One region of the Streptomyces sp. NBC_00690 genome, then DNA from elsewhere that is predicted to be linked to it. Evidence: riboswitches for the same ligand, from Rfam matches in the RefSeq annotation. Region 1 holds a riboswitch; each other region holds the start of a gene.
The links. Region 1 has a riboswitch for cyclic di-AMP ahead of OID54_RS18055 (M23 family metallopeptidase). Riboswitches for the same ligand answer to the same signal wherever they lie in the genome.

Region 1 (5,032 bases):
ACAAGACCGAGTCAGGGGAGGAGCTCATGGCCGAGGAAGTGCTCGACGGCTTTGACCACACGCAGTACGAGCAGGAGGTGTCCGAGCGCTGGGGACGGGACGCGTACCGCAAGGGTGATCAGTGGTGGCGTTCCCTGACCGATGCGGAGCGGCGGGAGTTCATGGCGCAGCAGACGACGATCGCCAAGGACTTCGCGCGGGCGCTCCAGGACGGAATCGCCGCTGATAGCGCGGCGGCGCAGACGATTGCCCGACGGCAGTACGACTGGCTCTCGGTGCTGGAGGCGCCGTCGAAGTCCCACTTCATCGGGCTGGGCGACATGTATGTGGCGGACGAGCGGTTCACCGCCGTCTATGACCAGCATGGGGTGGGGACCGCGGCGTTCGTTCGCGATGCGATGCGGGTGTACGGGGAGCGGCATCTCGACGACTGATCACCGCCCACGGATCACTGGTCGCCGCCCCCTGTGGTGGGCGGCTGCTCCTGCCGGTGGACTCAGAAGGGCGCGGGACACCGTCCGTACCACCGCAAGGCGTCTCTGCCCGGTATGTATACCCGGGCAGACCGGTGGACCTCGGGCGGAATCTCACCGTCCCCAACGGCCCCGTCCGGGGCGTCGGAGAACCCTCGGCGCAATTGGAGTTGATCTTGCTCCGGATAGCGTAAGGTTGTGTTCAACGGCGCGGGGTGGAGCAGCTCGGTAGCTCGCTGGGCTCATAACCCAGAGGTCGCAGGTTCAAATCCTGTCCCCGCTACTAGTAAGACATTAGCCCGGCACTCTTTTGAGTGTCGGGCTAATGCGTTTTCTCGTAGCCGTCGCCATCTCCTGACTTTCTTTACCTCTCCTCTGCACCGCCTTCGTCGTCTCTCGGGGCGGCCGTCTTTCCGACCGGTCGAATTGGGCGGGGCTTAGCCCGGTTGGACGGTGGTGGCTCGCCACCTGTCCCCGTTGCAGCCAGCCTGAGGGGGGCGCGGGAGCCGTGTCCGCAGCCGTGGGCGGACCGGGCAGGAGAACAGTCTTGGGGCAGCAGGAGCAACAGCACCTCGGATTGGGCACCTGGCGCTTCGTCCGTACGCTGCCCGTCCTGATGATCGTCGGCGGTGTGGTCTTCGATGCCCTGACCCCGCCGATGTTCACCGCCGCACCCATGTTCGCGGCGGCGCCCCTGTTCGCCGCACCCTTCTTCTCCTGGATCGCGACCCTGCTGACGGGGATCGCGGCCCTGGCCGGAGTGATCGGGCTCCACTACGCCAAGCGCACCCTGTTCGAGCCCACCACCTACACCGAGGTGATCACGGTGGTCACGGTCTCCGGGCTCGCGCTGCTGATCAACTGGGTCATCCAGCGGAGCAGCGAACGGTTGGCGTCCGCCCGGGTGATCGCCGAAGCCGCCCAGCGGGCGGTGCTGCCCACGCCCGCCGAGGACATCGGCGGCCTACGGGTCGCCGCGCGGTACGAGGCCGCAGTCGCGGACGCCTTCATCGGCGGTGACCTCTTCGCCGTACAGGAGACGCCACACGGTGTACGGCTGGTGGTGGGCGATGTCCGGGGCAAGGGGTTGGGCGCCGTGGAGACGGTCGCCGTGGCCATCGGCGCCTTCCGGGAGGCGGCGGAGCAGGAGAGTTCGTTGGAGGGCGTCACTCAGCGGCTGGAGCGCGCGCTCACCCGCGAGGCGAACCGCCGGGAGAGCCTCGATGCCAAGGAGACGTTCACCACGGCGGTGCTGGCGGAGATCCCGCGCGGGGGCGGCATCGTCCGGATGGTGAACCGAGGGCACCCCGAGCCGTTGATGCTGTACGCCGACGGCCTGCTGGAAGGGCTCCCGCCGACCGAGCCGGCCCTTCCGCTGTCGATGGGCGATCTGGGGTCCTGGCCCGATCGGGCGGAGGAGTACCCGTTGCCGCCGGGGGCGACCCTGCTGCTCTACACCGACGGTCTCTCCGAGGCACGAAACGGGGCAGGAACGTTCTACGACCCCGCCGTATGGCTGGCGGGACGGCAGTTCGTCGGCCCGGGGGAACTGCTCGACGCGCTCCTCGACGACGTCCGTAGACACACCGGAGGCGGCAGCTTCGACGATATGGCCCTGCTGGCGCTGGCCCGGCCGGCGGAAGGCGGCGCGGTACGGCGGGGGCGTGGCCCCTGAGGCCCGGGGCCAGGGCCGAGGGGCCCGGGGCCACGGCTGAGGGCCGGGTGGCTGTGGAAGCCCCCTCTCGGCCCTTGGACGCGACCGGCGCGTCGGTTCGGTCAGGGTGACCGCTCGGCGCGACTCGGTTCTACCCGGTGTCGCCGGTCGCGCGTCGCTGCTCGGTGTGGCTTGATGTGGCTCGGTTTCGACTTGCTGACGGGTCGCCCGTTGGGTTGTTTCCGGTGACTCTGGGAAGAGGCACCACGAGCCCACGCACTCTCCGTAGTTGAAGGGGAGCCCTGCGCATAACATTTGACGAACCGTCAGGGGTGTGACGCACGCCTTGTCCCGTTCAAGTCGCCCGAATCCGGCCGCTTGTGTCCGGGTAAGTCTGTGGCAAAGAGATTAAAGATCACTCAGAACAGCTTGGAATAAAGTCCTGGTGTCTATTAACGTTCGATAACGCAGCGCGGTCGTCCCAGCCGTCGTCAGGACGGCGCCGTGCTCATGCGCCGAATTCCGCAAGGGAACCGGGGAACCACTAATTGGGGTGAATCGGGCATATTCTGCCGTGCAGTTCGCGGTCGATGACGCTCGTAGGAGACCTTCCTGCTCCGAACCCGTCAGCTAACCCGGTAGGCGAGAAGGAAGGAAAGGAGCACGCCTCAGTGGCGTCTAATAGTCCTGCCCCGGAAGCACCGTTCAAATCCGGAATCTTCAGCGAAGAGGGTGCAGCCCGCTCCACCGGCGAGTGGAACCCCACCGCGGAGACCATCCGGCCGCGCGGTCGCCACAAGCACCGGGTCATGAAGCAGCGGGGCGGATTCGCCCGTAGCTCCACGGTGCTCGGGGTCGGTGTGATCGCGGCTGTCGGTGCCGGTGGCATGGCCACCGCCCAGAACAAGCCCGCGGTCTCCATATCGCTTCCCGACGCCATCACCGAGAGCCTTCCCGACTCCCTGAGCTCCGAGGACGCTCCGGAGGTCGATGAGTCCGCCTCCTACGCGGCGATGGGGCTCGCAGGCCAGGAGGTCAGCACAGGGCAGGCCGGTGCCGGAGAGGCACTGCGCTCCCGCATCCTCCAGCAGGCCGAGCAGCAGCAGGCGAGCGCCGATGCTGCGGCCAAGCTCGCCGCCGAGAAGGCCGCCGCGGCGAAGGCCGCACAGGATGCGAAGAAGGCCGAGGAACTCGCGGAGAAGAAGGCCGCGAAGAAGGCGGCTGATGCGAAGAAGAAGGCCGAAGCAGAAGCCAAGGAGAAGGCCGAGGCCGAGCGCCTGGCCAAGTTGGCCAAGAGTTTCTCGCTCCCCCTCTCCTCGTACACGATCACGGCCCGCTACGGCCAGTCCGGTCCGATGTGGTCCTCGGGCCAGCACACCGGCCTTGACCTCGCGGCCTCGACGGGCACTCCCCTCAAGGCTGTCACCAGCGGAACCATCAAGTCGGCCGGCTGGTCCAACTCGTACGGCTACAACGTCATCCTCAAGCTGAACGACGGCACCGAGGTCATGTACGCGCACATGTCGTCCATGAGCGTGAGCGCCGGCGCGAAGGTGAGCACGGGCCAGATGATCGGCCGGGTCGGCGCGACCGGCAATGCCAGCGCCGCGCATCTGCACCTTGAGGTCAAGACCCCCGGTGGGTCGGGTATCGACCCGCTGTCCTGGCTGCGCGGCAAGGGCCTGACGATCTGAGCCAGCGCTTGCGGTGACCATGTCCGTGTCCGTGTCGGTGTCTACGGGGGAACGCCCCGTGGACACCGACAGGTTCGAAGATCTGACCTGGTGCCGAGCCGCCCGGTGGGCGCTGTCAGCCCTAGTGGGGCACTAGGTCCTCTCAAGCTCCCTGCGCCATCCTGAAGGCGCACACACCGGCTTGCCCAGCCGGTACCCAAACTCCGGCAGCCCTGGCGCACACCCCCCGACGCCAGGGCTGCCGGTCTTTTCGTCAGCGGGCACTGGCACCGCACCTCTTCTTCCGAGCGGACGGTCTGGCTCCCTTGGTGCCCGAGCCGGTTGGCCACAGCGGCGTCATCGTCGGCGTCGGCATTGTCGGACGCGGTGTCAGTGGAGTTGGCAGTGCCAGTGGCAGCCGCAATGGCGGGGCGCGCGTTGCCATCAGCCGCGATAGGGGTTGTAGCCCTCGTAGTCGCGGTGCGGCGGTGGCACCCACACCTTGCCCGTCGCCCGCGCCGCATGGGTCAGCGCCGGACTCGCCACCGCCTTGCGCTCCCACATGTGGTGCAACAACTCCTGTTCACGGGCGATGAAGTCGGCACCCGCCGTGCCCCGCCTCGCCCGATGGCGCAAGAACGCCAACGATGTCGCGAACCGCTGGTACTCCGCGACCGCATGTGCCGCAGCCGGGCCTTGAGCACGTCGGGCGACGTTCCGTGCCATGCCGCGCGCCTTCATGGAAGCCAGTGCGAGCGGTTCAGCGGGCGCGAGCCAACCGGCCGTCGCATAGGCGGGCAGTTCGGTGGCGATGGTGCGCAGTTCCCGTTGACGCGTCCAGATCGTCAGCCAGGTCAGCAACCCGAAGGCGGGCACCATGAACGCGCCGTAGACGGCGTAGAAGCCCCACGGTCCGAAGAGGGAGGCCGAACCGTTCCACAGGGCGTGCACTCCCATCGAGAGGGCGAGTCCCACCAGGGGCAGCGCGATGCGCCGTATTCGCTGGCGGCGGGTGGCGAGGGCGGCCATGCCGAAGCCGATGCCGGTCAGCACCGTGAACAGGGGATGGGCGAAGGGCGACATGACGATCCGTACGAAGAAGGTCGCCGCGGTCACCGAGGTGAAGCCCGAGGAGCCGAGGGCCTGGTCCTCCCCGAAGGCGTTGCCGAGGTAGAGGATGTTCTCAGTGAAGGCGAACCCCGTCGACGTGAAGCCGGCCACGACCACACCGT
Region 2 (5,032 bases), 2.7 Mb from region 1:
CGCTGGGGCGCGGGCGCCACCGGATCGCGGCTGGTCACCGGCAGCACCGAACTCCACGCCGAACTCGAAGGCGCACTCGCCTCCTTCTGCGGGTTCGAGGCGGCCCTCGTCCTGTCCTCCGGCTACGCCGCCAATCTCGCCGCGCTCACGGCACTGACCGCGAGTGGTTCCCTGCTCGTCTCGGACGCGGGCAACCACGCCTCCATAGTGGACGGGTGTCGACTCTCACGCGCACGGACGGCGATCGTGCCGCACGCGGATCCTCGGGCCGTGCGTATGGCGCTGGAGGCGTACGGCGACGGGCGGGCGCTGGTGGTCACCGATGCGGTGTTCTCCGTGGACGGCGACGCCGCCCCACTCGTCGATCTCGCGGAGATCTGTCGTTCGCGGGGGGCCGCCCTCCTCGTCGACGACGCCCACGGCTTCGGAGTCCTCGGCGCCGGCGGTCGGGGTGCGCTGAACGCCGCGGGGATCGCGGGTGAACGAGGGGTGGTCGCCACGCTCACCCTCTCCAAGGCCCTCGGGAGCCAGGGCGGTGCGGTCCTCGGGCCGGCCGATGTCATCGCCCATCTGATCAACACCGCGCGGACCTTCATCTTCGACACCGGGCTCGCGCCCGCCGCGGCCGGGGCCGCGCTGGCGTCCGTCCGGTTGCTGGAGCGGACGCCGGAGCTGGCCGGTCGGGTGCGTACGGTCGCCGAGACCCTGCACCGTCTGTTGACGGCACGGGGTCTGACGGCCGTACGCCCCGACGCCGCAGTGGTCTCGATCAAGGCACCGTCGCCACGGTCGGCGGTGGAGTGGGCGGCCGAGTGCCGAAGGGCGGGTCTCGCGGTGGGCTGTTTCCGTCCGCCGTCGGTCCCGGACGGTGTCTCGCGGATCAGACTGACGGCTCGCGCCGATCTGACCGATGAGCAGATCGCCTGGGCGGTGGACACGATCGCGCGGACCGCTCCGCTTCGCGCCCGGGACGCCGTCAGTTGATGCTGTCCGCCTCCACGGCGATCAGGAACCGGTACCACGCCTGCGGGGAGAAGTGCAGAGCTTCACGGGCCACGTCTTTGGAGTCCCGTACGGAAAGGGTGCGGTCGGGCAGTCGGGCGGCCTCGACACAGTTGTTCGCCGCCGTGCTGTGACTGCTGCGCCGCCAGGCTAAGCCGGGGTGGTCGATGTGATTGGACATGGAGCCTCCCTATGCGCCGACGCGGATGCCGGCGATGAGATCCAAGGATTCGACCGGTGACAGGGCGAGCGTCTGCATCGTTGCGAACGCGGTCCCGTACACCGCCAGATCCTCTGCCCGTTCGATATGAAGGCTACTCGCGAGGTGGTCGAGAACGACCACATCTAGATCAGAAGTGGTCGAAAAAGAGAAGATAACGAAAGAACCGGCCAGGCCCACATACTCCCCGGCCGAAAACGGCATGACCTGGAGCCGGACATGGGGGAGCACGGCCCAGTCCGCCAGTACCCGCAACTGTTCCTTCATTACCCGGGTGCCGCCGATCTCGCGCCGCAGCGCGGCCTCGTCGAGGATCACGCTCAGCTCAAGCGGATCGTCCCGCCGCAGGACCGCCTGACGCGTCATCCGCACCTCGACCAACTGATCGACGGTGTTCTCGGGCAGCTCTTCCAGGGTCGCCCGGGTGATCGCCCGGGCGTACTCGGCGGTCTGGAGCAGTCCGGGCACCACGGAGGTCTCCATCGAACGCACCCGGTTCGCCTGGGACTCCAGACTGATGAAGTCGCGGTACTCGGGCGGAAGCACGCCGCGGTAGGCGTGCCACCAGCCGCCGCCACCCCCGTCGGCGGCCCCCGCCAGGGTCTCCAGGAGGGTGCGCAACTGGGGGTCGGTCACGGTGTAGAGGTCGAGCAGCAGTCTGACGTCGTCCGGTTTGACGCCGCTGGCCCCCGTCTCGATCCGGCTCACCTTCGACTGGTGCCAGTCGGCGAGCTCTCCAGCGCGACGACTGGTGAGTCCGGACGCCAAGCGCAGCTTGCGGAGTTCCTCGCCCAATTGGCGGCGGCGCACCACGGGTCCTTGACGCATGGACGCTCCTTCCGGTTGATCTGTACGGGCCGTGTGGTCCGCCCGAGATCAAAGTCCCTGCGGGTCGCAAAATACGTTCTCGCGTCGCAGAGTTCACCGTATTGAGCGACAGATATATGCATATCTTGGGGGATCGGCCCCCCTCGCGGCACGATGAGTGGCACTCTGACGGCAGCGCAGTCCGTGGCCGCTCAAGCATCCCTCCGCTTCGAGTCGGAGCCCGGCCGCGGTGGGAAAGGGAAGCATCGCCATGGCAGATCACCAGGAAGCATCCGTCACTCTGCCGAGCGATCCCGCCTCGGTGTCGGTGGCGCGAAAGTTCGCCATCGACATCGTGACCGAGTGGGGCCTGCCGGCGCGGAGCGGCGAAGTGGACACGGTCCGGCTGATCGTCTCGGAGCTGACCACCAACGCCGTACAGCACACCTTCGGCCAGTCGCCCACCTTCACGCTGGAACTGAGGTTGGCGCGGGAGGAGGAGCTGATGGTGGGGGTGACGGACAGTCATCCGCGCTGGCCGCAACGGCTTCCCGCCGCCGTACGGCAAGACAACGGCCGAGGCATGGTGATCGTGCGCACCCTCATCGCGGAGTTCGGCGGAAAGCTGCACGTCACTCCGACGGACGAGGGGGGCAAGACCGTATGGGTCGCCCTTCCTTGGACCGCATCGGTGCCCGGTTGACGCCGGCCGCCGCAAGGAGGTCGGCTCGGTTGCGGCGTGGTGGTGTCGACCGGGCTCGGTGTCCGGTGCCGACGTCCGCTTCCAGCCGTTGACCTGACAGAGCTCCGCGCCGACCGCCGGGGGCCACACCCGGGGCCGGCGCGGATCGAGTACCAGGACTCAGCGCGGGATCGTCACCCCACGCGGCCGTACTTGACGCTCTTGGACCAGATCTTGTCCAACTTCACCCAGGACCCCGTCTTGGGGGAGTGCCAGATCTTTCCCTTACCTGCGTAGATGCCCACGTGGTAGACGTTCCGGCCGGAGTAGAAGAACACCAGGTCGCCGGCCTGACGCGCGGACGCAGAGATGCGGCGCGTCTTGTTGTACTGCTGCTGTGCGGTACGGGGGAGCTTCTTGCCGGCCTTCTTGTACGAGTAGAGCGTCAGCCCCGAGCAGTCGAAACGGGACGGTCCTACTGCGCCGTACTTGTAAGGGGCGCCCTTCTTGGATGCCGCCACCTTCAGTGCCGCGCCCGCGTGGCTCGACGCGGCGTGTGCCTCGGGTGTGCCGCCCGGTACGAGCAGCGACCCTCCGAGAGCGGCGAGGGTGAGAGCGGATACCGCTCCCGCCCGACCCAGCAGGAACGGGACGTTGTTCTGCGCACTCATGCGCGACCCTTCGTCAGCCGCCTGTGAAGGATGACCTGTCGGGTTCGGGCGGACGAAGGTGCCCGGTCGCTTTCGCGGCTTCACCCCAAGGAACGTCCGGAATTTCCGGGCGCCCCGTACTGCTTGGGTCCTCCACTCCTGCCGAAGCACTCCTGTCGACCAGTCGCCCCGGCGGCGGCAGGACTCGGCGTCCGCCCGGGCTGCCCCGCCGAGGTGACGGGGGCTTGTCGTCCCAGGGATCTTGACCCACGGCCTGTCAAATTGCCGAGCGGAAACGGCGATATGTGAGTTTTCACACCATTGGTCTGATCGGGTGGACATGCTCGTCGCGCGATCGGCCCTCGACAGGTGAGGATGCCCGCACCAGCACCGGAATAAGGCATTCCGTTCGACGCGTCATCCTTGTGCGCAACTCGACCGTAGCTGCTGGCTCTCCTGCGCGTACTTCAAATGGGGTAGCCCAACCACTACTCCTTTGGCGGTTGACGGTCTGGACGGAGGTCGTTCCGGCCCGCCGTCAGGGGTCGTTAGAGAGTTACGGAAGGGGGCAAAGTAACCCGAAGTGATCTGCGTTCGCCGTCGAGGATGCGCAGCGCGCGGGCGAGCGTCTGCACATGGACGTCGCTCTCGCCCCGTTGGTGCATCACGGTCAGCGCGTCCTTGAGAGCAACGGCCCGGGAGACCAGTGCCTGCGCGGCACGCAGCGCTCCATAGGTATGGGTGGAACGAGCGGGGTTGATGCGTCCGACCTGATCCACGACCGCGAGATAGGCGTCGATGAACTCGCCCTCGGCGCGGGTGAGAGCGGGCAAGGGAGGCAGTTCCGGAACCATCGCGGTCAACGGCTTCCGGGCCCGGACGGGGTGGCTCCGCGATTCATGATGACGTGGTCGACGAATCCGTACTCCTGGGCGGCTGTCGCGGTGAAGAAGGCGTCCCGTTCCAGATCCTCTGCGACCCGTGCCGGCTCCCGGCCGGTGTGGCGCGCCATCAGTGCGGTGAACTGCTCCCGCTGTCGCAGGAGTTCCTTCGCCTGGATGTCGAGATCGGAGAGCTGGCCGTGCTGCTCTCCCTCCGATGCGGGTTGCTTCAGGACGAGCCGGGCCCCGGGCAGGGCCATGCGCCTGCCCGGCGTGCCGGAGGCGAGCAAGAGGGCTGCCGTGGAGACGGCCTGACCGAGACAGACGGTCTCCACCTCGCAGATCACGCTCTGGATCGTGTCGTAGATCGCGGTCATCGCGCTGTACGAGCCGCCCGGGGAGTTGATGTACAGCGAGATGCACCGGTCGGGATCGGCGTGCTCCAAGTGGAGGAACTGCACGATGACGTCATTGGCCGCCGTGTCGTCGACATGGGTCCCGAGGAAGACGATGCGCTCCTCCAGCAGCTTCGCGTACGGGTCCAGGGTGCGGGTGCCCGTACTGGAGCGCTCGGTGAACTCCGGCAGTACATAACGGGCATTGGGGCTGGTGTGGTGGCTCTCCATGAGGTGCCTCTCCGAGGTCTCGATTCCAAGAAATGTACAGGACGTACATTATCGAGGGAGGGCTTGGCGGAGAGATGAGTTTCAGTCAGCTATGAAACATCGCGATTTCTTCACCTATGGGGCACGATTTCATCGCATACCCTTTGAAGTCGCAGATCCTTGAA
Region 3 (5,032 bases), 500 kb from region 1:
CTCCGATACGACGGACCCGTGGAGCTCGCCACCTGGCGATTCGCCACCGAGTCACTTGAGCTCGGTGGCAAGCGGATTGGCGCGGGCGACCCCGTGTTGGTGGTGCTTGCAGCGGCTGATCGGGACCCGGAGCGGTTCGCGGAGCCGAACGTCCTCGATCTTTCTCGACGTGACAATCAGCACCTCGGATACGGCCACGGCATCCACTACTGCCTCGGTGCGCCGCTCGCTCGACTTGAGGCCCAAACCGCGATCGCCACACTGCTGCGCAGGCTGCCCGATCTGCAACTCGCCGTGGATTCGTCAGATTTGCGCTGGCGTGGGGGTCTCATCATGCGTGGGCTGCGAACCCTTCCCGTTCAGTTCACATCCCGAAACATCTGACGGGCCGTCAAAAACGTGACATTGACGTAATCTCAGCTGCATCGACTTGTGACAGACGTTCGAGTGCGGCTACGTTCTGCGCGTCCTCAGCAGTCTCGCGAAAGGCAACCGCATGCTCTCCGGGAATGGTCGACATCGCCGACCCCGTCAGGCTCCTGCACTCGTCGTCGCCGCCGGGGTGACGGGATCCGCCATCGCGATCCCGCTCCTCGGCGCAACTTCGGCGTCGGCAGTCGAAGCCACCGCGTGGGACAAGGTCGCGGAGTGTGAGACCGGGGGCCTGTGGAGCGCGGACACCGGCAACGGCTTCTATGGCGGTCTCCAGATGTCACAGGAGACCTGGAAGGCGTTCGGCGGGACGCAGTACGCCTCCCGTGCGGACCTCGCCACCCCCGCGCAGCAGAAGGCCATCGCGGAGAAGGTCGTCGACTCCGAGGGCATTCGGCCCTGGAGGGCGTGCGCGACCCTCGCCGGGGTCGAGGTGGCCCTCGACCCCACCGAGGCGGCCACCGCTCCGGCGAAGCCCGCAGGGGAGCCGAAGCCCTCGGCGGAGCCCACGGAGATCCCGAAGCCGTCCGCTTCGACCGGCACCACTCCCGCCAAGGCTCCGGCGAAGACCCCGGCCCCGGCGAAGGGCACCCCGAGCAGTTCCGGGAAGGCGTCGCCGCAGTCCAGCCCGAAGCAGCCGGCCGACGCCACGGGCAAGCACCGTGGCGAGGCGTCGACGGAGTCCAAGCCCGCCGCTTCCGCCACCGCCGAATCGACGGGCTCGGCGTCGCCGACCGAGCCGGTCGGCGACGCCGGGACGCCGCGGGAGACCGGCAGCGCCCATCCCTCCCGGGGCGAGGACGCCCGCTCGGACCTCGGCACCACGGACGTGGGCGCCACGACCCCCGAGCAGCCCGGCACGGCCAGTGCCTCTCCCGGCTCGTACACCGTGCAGGCCGGCGACAACCTCTGGGTCATCGCCGAGAAGAACGAGTTGCCCGGTGGCTGGCCCGCGCTCTACGAGGCCAACAAGGAGACGGTCGGCGACGAACCCGATCTCATCCACCCTGGTCAGAGCCTCGACCTCGCCGCAAAGTAGCGGCTGTTAGCTATCGTTTGTCCCATTTTGACGAAGTGAGACAAGCGTCTCTTTGCCGTAGTTCGCTCACCCGGCCTGCCGGAATCCTGAGTTCCGCGCCTGACCTGCGGAAATGTAAACCGCATCCTTGGCGAGATGGGCGATTTCTCCCCGATGTTCGACTTTGAACATCGGGGAGAGTCATGCCTACGGTCTGAACCGCTCGCCACCGCGGGCACCGTCGACCGTCACGCCGAATCCTGCCGTCGGTCGGGGGGAGAACTCGTCGCGTAGAGCGCCGAAGGCAGGAGCGGGGGACCCAAGGTAAGTGCCGGTGAAGGCCGTTGGAGACGACGGTGGGAACCGGCTAGGGGTGAAGCCGTGCGCAAGGACGCACGGCCGGGCAACTCACTAGGCCCGAACCCGACAGCTCACCTCGTAGGCGTCGGTGAGGAGAAGACTCCATGCTGTTTTCGAGCAAGGCGAAGCACCGCCGCCCCAGCAAGGCCAGCCGACTCATGGCGCTCGCCGGTGTCACCGGTGTCGCCGTGGCCGCCCCGCTGATGGGCGCCACGTCCGCCAGCGCCGCCACCGCTTCCGAGTGGGACAAGGTCGCCCAGTGCGAGTCCGGCGGCAACTGGTCCATCAACACCGGCAACGGCTACTACGGCGGCCTCCAGTTCTCCGCCTCCACCTGGGCGGCGTTCGGCGGCACGAAGTACGCCTCCACCGCCGACCAGGCGTCCAAGTCCCAGCAGATCGAGATCGCCGAGAAGGTCCTCGACGGCCAGGGCAAGGGCGCATGGCCGTCCTGTGGCGTCGGCCTGTCCAACGCTGCGTACGGTGGCGGCGCGGCCGAGGCCCCGCAGCCCAAGGCCGAGCCCAAGAAGCAGGCGCCCAAGGCCGAGCCGAAGCAGGAGCAGGCCCAGCCGCAGCGCGGCGAGGTCCCCACCACCCGCTCCGAGCGCGCCGAGGCCCCCGCCAAGGCCAAGGGCTTCCAGAAGGGTGACGGCGAGTACCAGGTCAAGGCCGGCGACACCCTGAGCAAGATCGCGGACGCCGAGCAGGTCGAAGGCGGCTGGGAGAAGCTCTACGAGCTCAACAAGGACGTCATCAGCGACGCCGACGTCATCTACGTGGGCCAGCAGCTCCACCTGGGCTGAGCCCCAACGGGAACGGGTGCGCCCTGAGCTGACTTCCCGGTCGGGCCGATCGTCGACCGAGCCCCCACGAGGTCGCTCGGACCGACCGAAGCCCCCTCGGGCCACCCGCACCTTGTGCTCGGACCACTTCGGTGGAGCCCCCGAGCACGAGGGCCCGGGTTCCGCGCCGATCCATCTCCCCCCGGGATCGGCACCGGACCCGCCGCCCACCCCGGCAGTTCGCCGGGTGTCGTAGGACCGGCCGGCCGCCTTCTCCTGGCCGATCGCCCCCACACCCTGCGCCCTCGGTCGAGCCGCCCTTCGGCCCTTCCCCCGGGGCCCGAACCACCCCGGGTCGGTGCACTTCCCCCCCAAGTGCGCCGGCCCGGGGTTCTCCATATCTCCAGCCATGCCGTCCCCACCCATGCCGGGGCGGGCGGGCCGCTCATACGGGATTCCAGGCCGAGCAGTTCATACAGGCCGAGCAGTTCCCCCGAGCCCTGCGCACGACCGTGTGGACGGTGGTCGTGCTCCACCCGGTCCGCCCGTCCGCAGCCCGCCGCGCTACCCGACGGTAGCCCTGCCTATCAGGCCCCTTTTTCGTCCCAGGGGGCGGGCATCCGACGAACGGCACCCGCACGGCGGTTAGGCTCATGCCGCAAGGCCAAAGAGACCCTGCACCCCACGCGTCACATCCCAGAAGGAGATGCTCGTGCCGTCCATCGACGTCGTCGTAGCCCGGGAAATCCTGGACTCCCGAGGCAACCCCACCGTCGAGGTCGAGGTTGGCCTCGACGACGGCAGCACGGGTCGTGCTGCCGTTCCGTCCGGCGCCTCCACCGGCGCGTTCGAGGCTCTTGAGCTTCGCGACGGCGACCAGAACCGCTACCTGGGCAAGGGCGTCGAAAAGGCCGTCCTCGCCGTCATCGAGCAGATCGGCCCCGAGCTGGTCGGGTACGACGCCACCGAGCAGCGCCTGATCGACCAGGCGATGTTCGACCTCGACGCCACCCCCGACAAGTCCTCGCTCGGCGCCAACGCCATCCTCGGCGTGTCCCTGGCCGTGGCCCACGCCGCGTCCGAGGCGTCCGACCTGCCGCTCTTCCGCTACCTGGGCGGCCCGAACGCGCACCTGCTGCCCGTTCCGATGATGAACATCCTGAACGGCGGCTCGCACGCCGACTCCAACGTGGACATTCAGGAGTTCATGATCGCCCCGATCGGTGCGGAGTCCTTCTCGGAGGCGCTGCGCTGGGGCACCGAGGTCTACCACACGCTCAAGAAGGTCCTGAAGCAGAAGGGCCTGTCCACCGGTCTGGGCGACGAGGGCGGTTTCGCGCCGAACCTCGACTCCAACCGCGCCGCGCTTGACCTCATCCTTGAGGCCATCAAGGAGGCCGGCTACGTGCCCGGCAAGGACATCGGGCTCGCGCTCGACGTCGCCGCGTCCGAGTTCTACAAGGACGGCAAGTACGAGTTCGAGGGCAAGCCCCGCTCGGCCGCCGAGATGACCGAGTACTACGAGGAGCTCGTCGCCTCCTACCCGCTGGTCTCCATCGAGGACCCGCTGTATGAGGACGACTGGGCGGGCTGGAAGGTCCTCACCGAGAAGCTCGGCTCCAAGGTGCAGATCGTCGGTGACGACCTGTTCGTCACCAACCCGGAGCGGCTGTCCCGCGGCATCGACGAGGCCGCCGCGAACGCCCTCCTCGTGAAGGTGAACCAGATCGGTTCGCTGACCGAGACCCTGGACGCCGTGGAGCTCGCCCAGCGCAACGGCTTCAAGTGCATGATGTCCCACCGCTCCGGTGAGACCGAGGACGTGACCATCGCCGACCTGGCCGTCGCCACCAACTGCGGCCAGATCAAGACCGGCGCCCCGGCCCGTTCCGAGCGCGTCGCCAAGTACAACCAGCTGCTGCGCATCGAGGAGATCCTCGACGACGCCGCGGTGTACGCCGGACGCAGCGCGTTCCCCCGCTTCAAGGACTGAGTGCCCTCGGCGACCTCAGCCCCGCCGCACGGGCTGAGGCATGCTGAGGCGTCCTCGGTCGCGGGCAGCGGCCGGATCGGCCGCTGCCCCGCCAGTCTCCCTACGTCCCCGGCCACGGTCCCGTACCGTGTCCGGGGACGTAGGCACATGGCGGGCCCATCGGCCCCGGGCAGCAATCACCTCCGTACGCACCCGTCGTACGGAACGGACGGTCCCGTCACAACGGACGGGTCCGGGACGGCAGCCGTACGACACGGGTCACGGAGCAGGGGAGGCGGGACGACATGGCCGGGAAGAATCGCGACCGGTTCTCCACCGCGACCAGGCTGCGGCTGCTCGGCGAGCAGACCGCCGCCCGCGTCTACCGCTCCCAGACCAAGCGGCAGGCCCGCAGGTCCCGGCTCACCGGAAGGGCGGCCTTCCTCGCCCTCGTGGTGTGCTCGCTGA

Region 2: linked by a shared signal. The riboswitch ahead of OID54_RS06380 (C40 family peptidase) and the one ahead of OID54_RS18055 (M23 family metallopeptidase) in region 1 are both predicted to bind cyclic di-AMP.
Region 3: linked by a shared signal. The riboswitch ahead of OID54_RS15840 (transglycosylase family protein) and the one ahead of OID54_RS18055 (M23 family metallopeptidase) in region 1 are both predicted to bind cyclic di-AMP.

What each region holds. Positions count from the first base shown of each region.
Region 1 is NZ_CP109009.1:4,114,684-4,119,715, reverse strand. Features, by position in the region: gene OID54_RS18070 (MerR family transcriptional regulator) at 1-434, shown strand, start outside; tRNA gene OID54_RS18065 (tRNA-Met) at 683-756, shown strand; gene OID54_RS18060 (PP2C family protein-serine/threonine phosphatase) at 1,021-2,148, shown strand; cyclic di-AMP (ydaO/yuaA leader) riboswitch at 2,631-2,787, shown strand; gene OID54_RS18055 (M23 family metallopeptidase) at 2,799-3,821, shown strand; gene OID54_RS18050 (PrsW family intramembrane metalloprotease) at 4,245-5,032, opposite strand, start outside.
Region 2 is NZ_CP109009.1:1,448,660-1,453,691, reverse strand. Features, by position in the region: gene OID54_RS06400 (8-amino-7-oxononanoate synthase) at 1-984, shown strand, start outside; gene OID54_RS06395 (DUF397 domain-containing protein) at 977-1,183, opposite strand; gene OID54_RS06390 (helix-turn-helix domain-containing protein) at 1,193-2,050, opposite strand; gene OID54_RS06385 (ATP-binding protein) at 2,301-2,732, shown strand; gene OID54_RS06380 (C40 family peptidase) at 2,906-3,382, opposite strand; cyclic di-AMP (ydaO/yuaA leader) riboswitch at 3,386-3,541, opposite strand; gene OID54_RS06375 (hypothetical protein) at 3,910-4,215, opposite strand; gene OID54_RS06370 (ATP-dependent Clp protease proteolytic subunit) at 4,221-4,868, opposite strand.
Region 3 is NZ_CP109009.1:3,613,658-3,618,689, reverse strand. Features, by position in the region: gene OID54_RS15850 (cytochrome P450 family protein) at 1-384, shown strand, start outside; gene OID54_RS15845 (transglycosylase family protein) at 497-1,471, shown strand; cyclic di-AMP (ydaO/yuaA leader) riboswitch at 1,737-1,910, shown strand; gene OID54_RS15840 (transglycosylase family protein) at 1,915-2,613, shown strand; gene eno (phosphopyruvate hydratase) at 3,299-4,585, shown strand; gene OID54_RS15830 (FtsB family cell division protein) at 4,870-5,032, shown strand, end outside.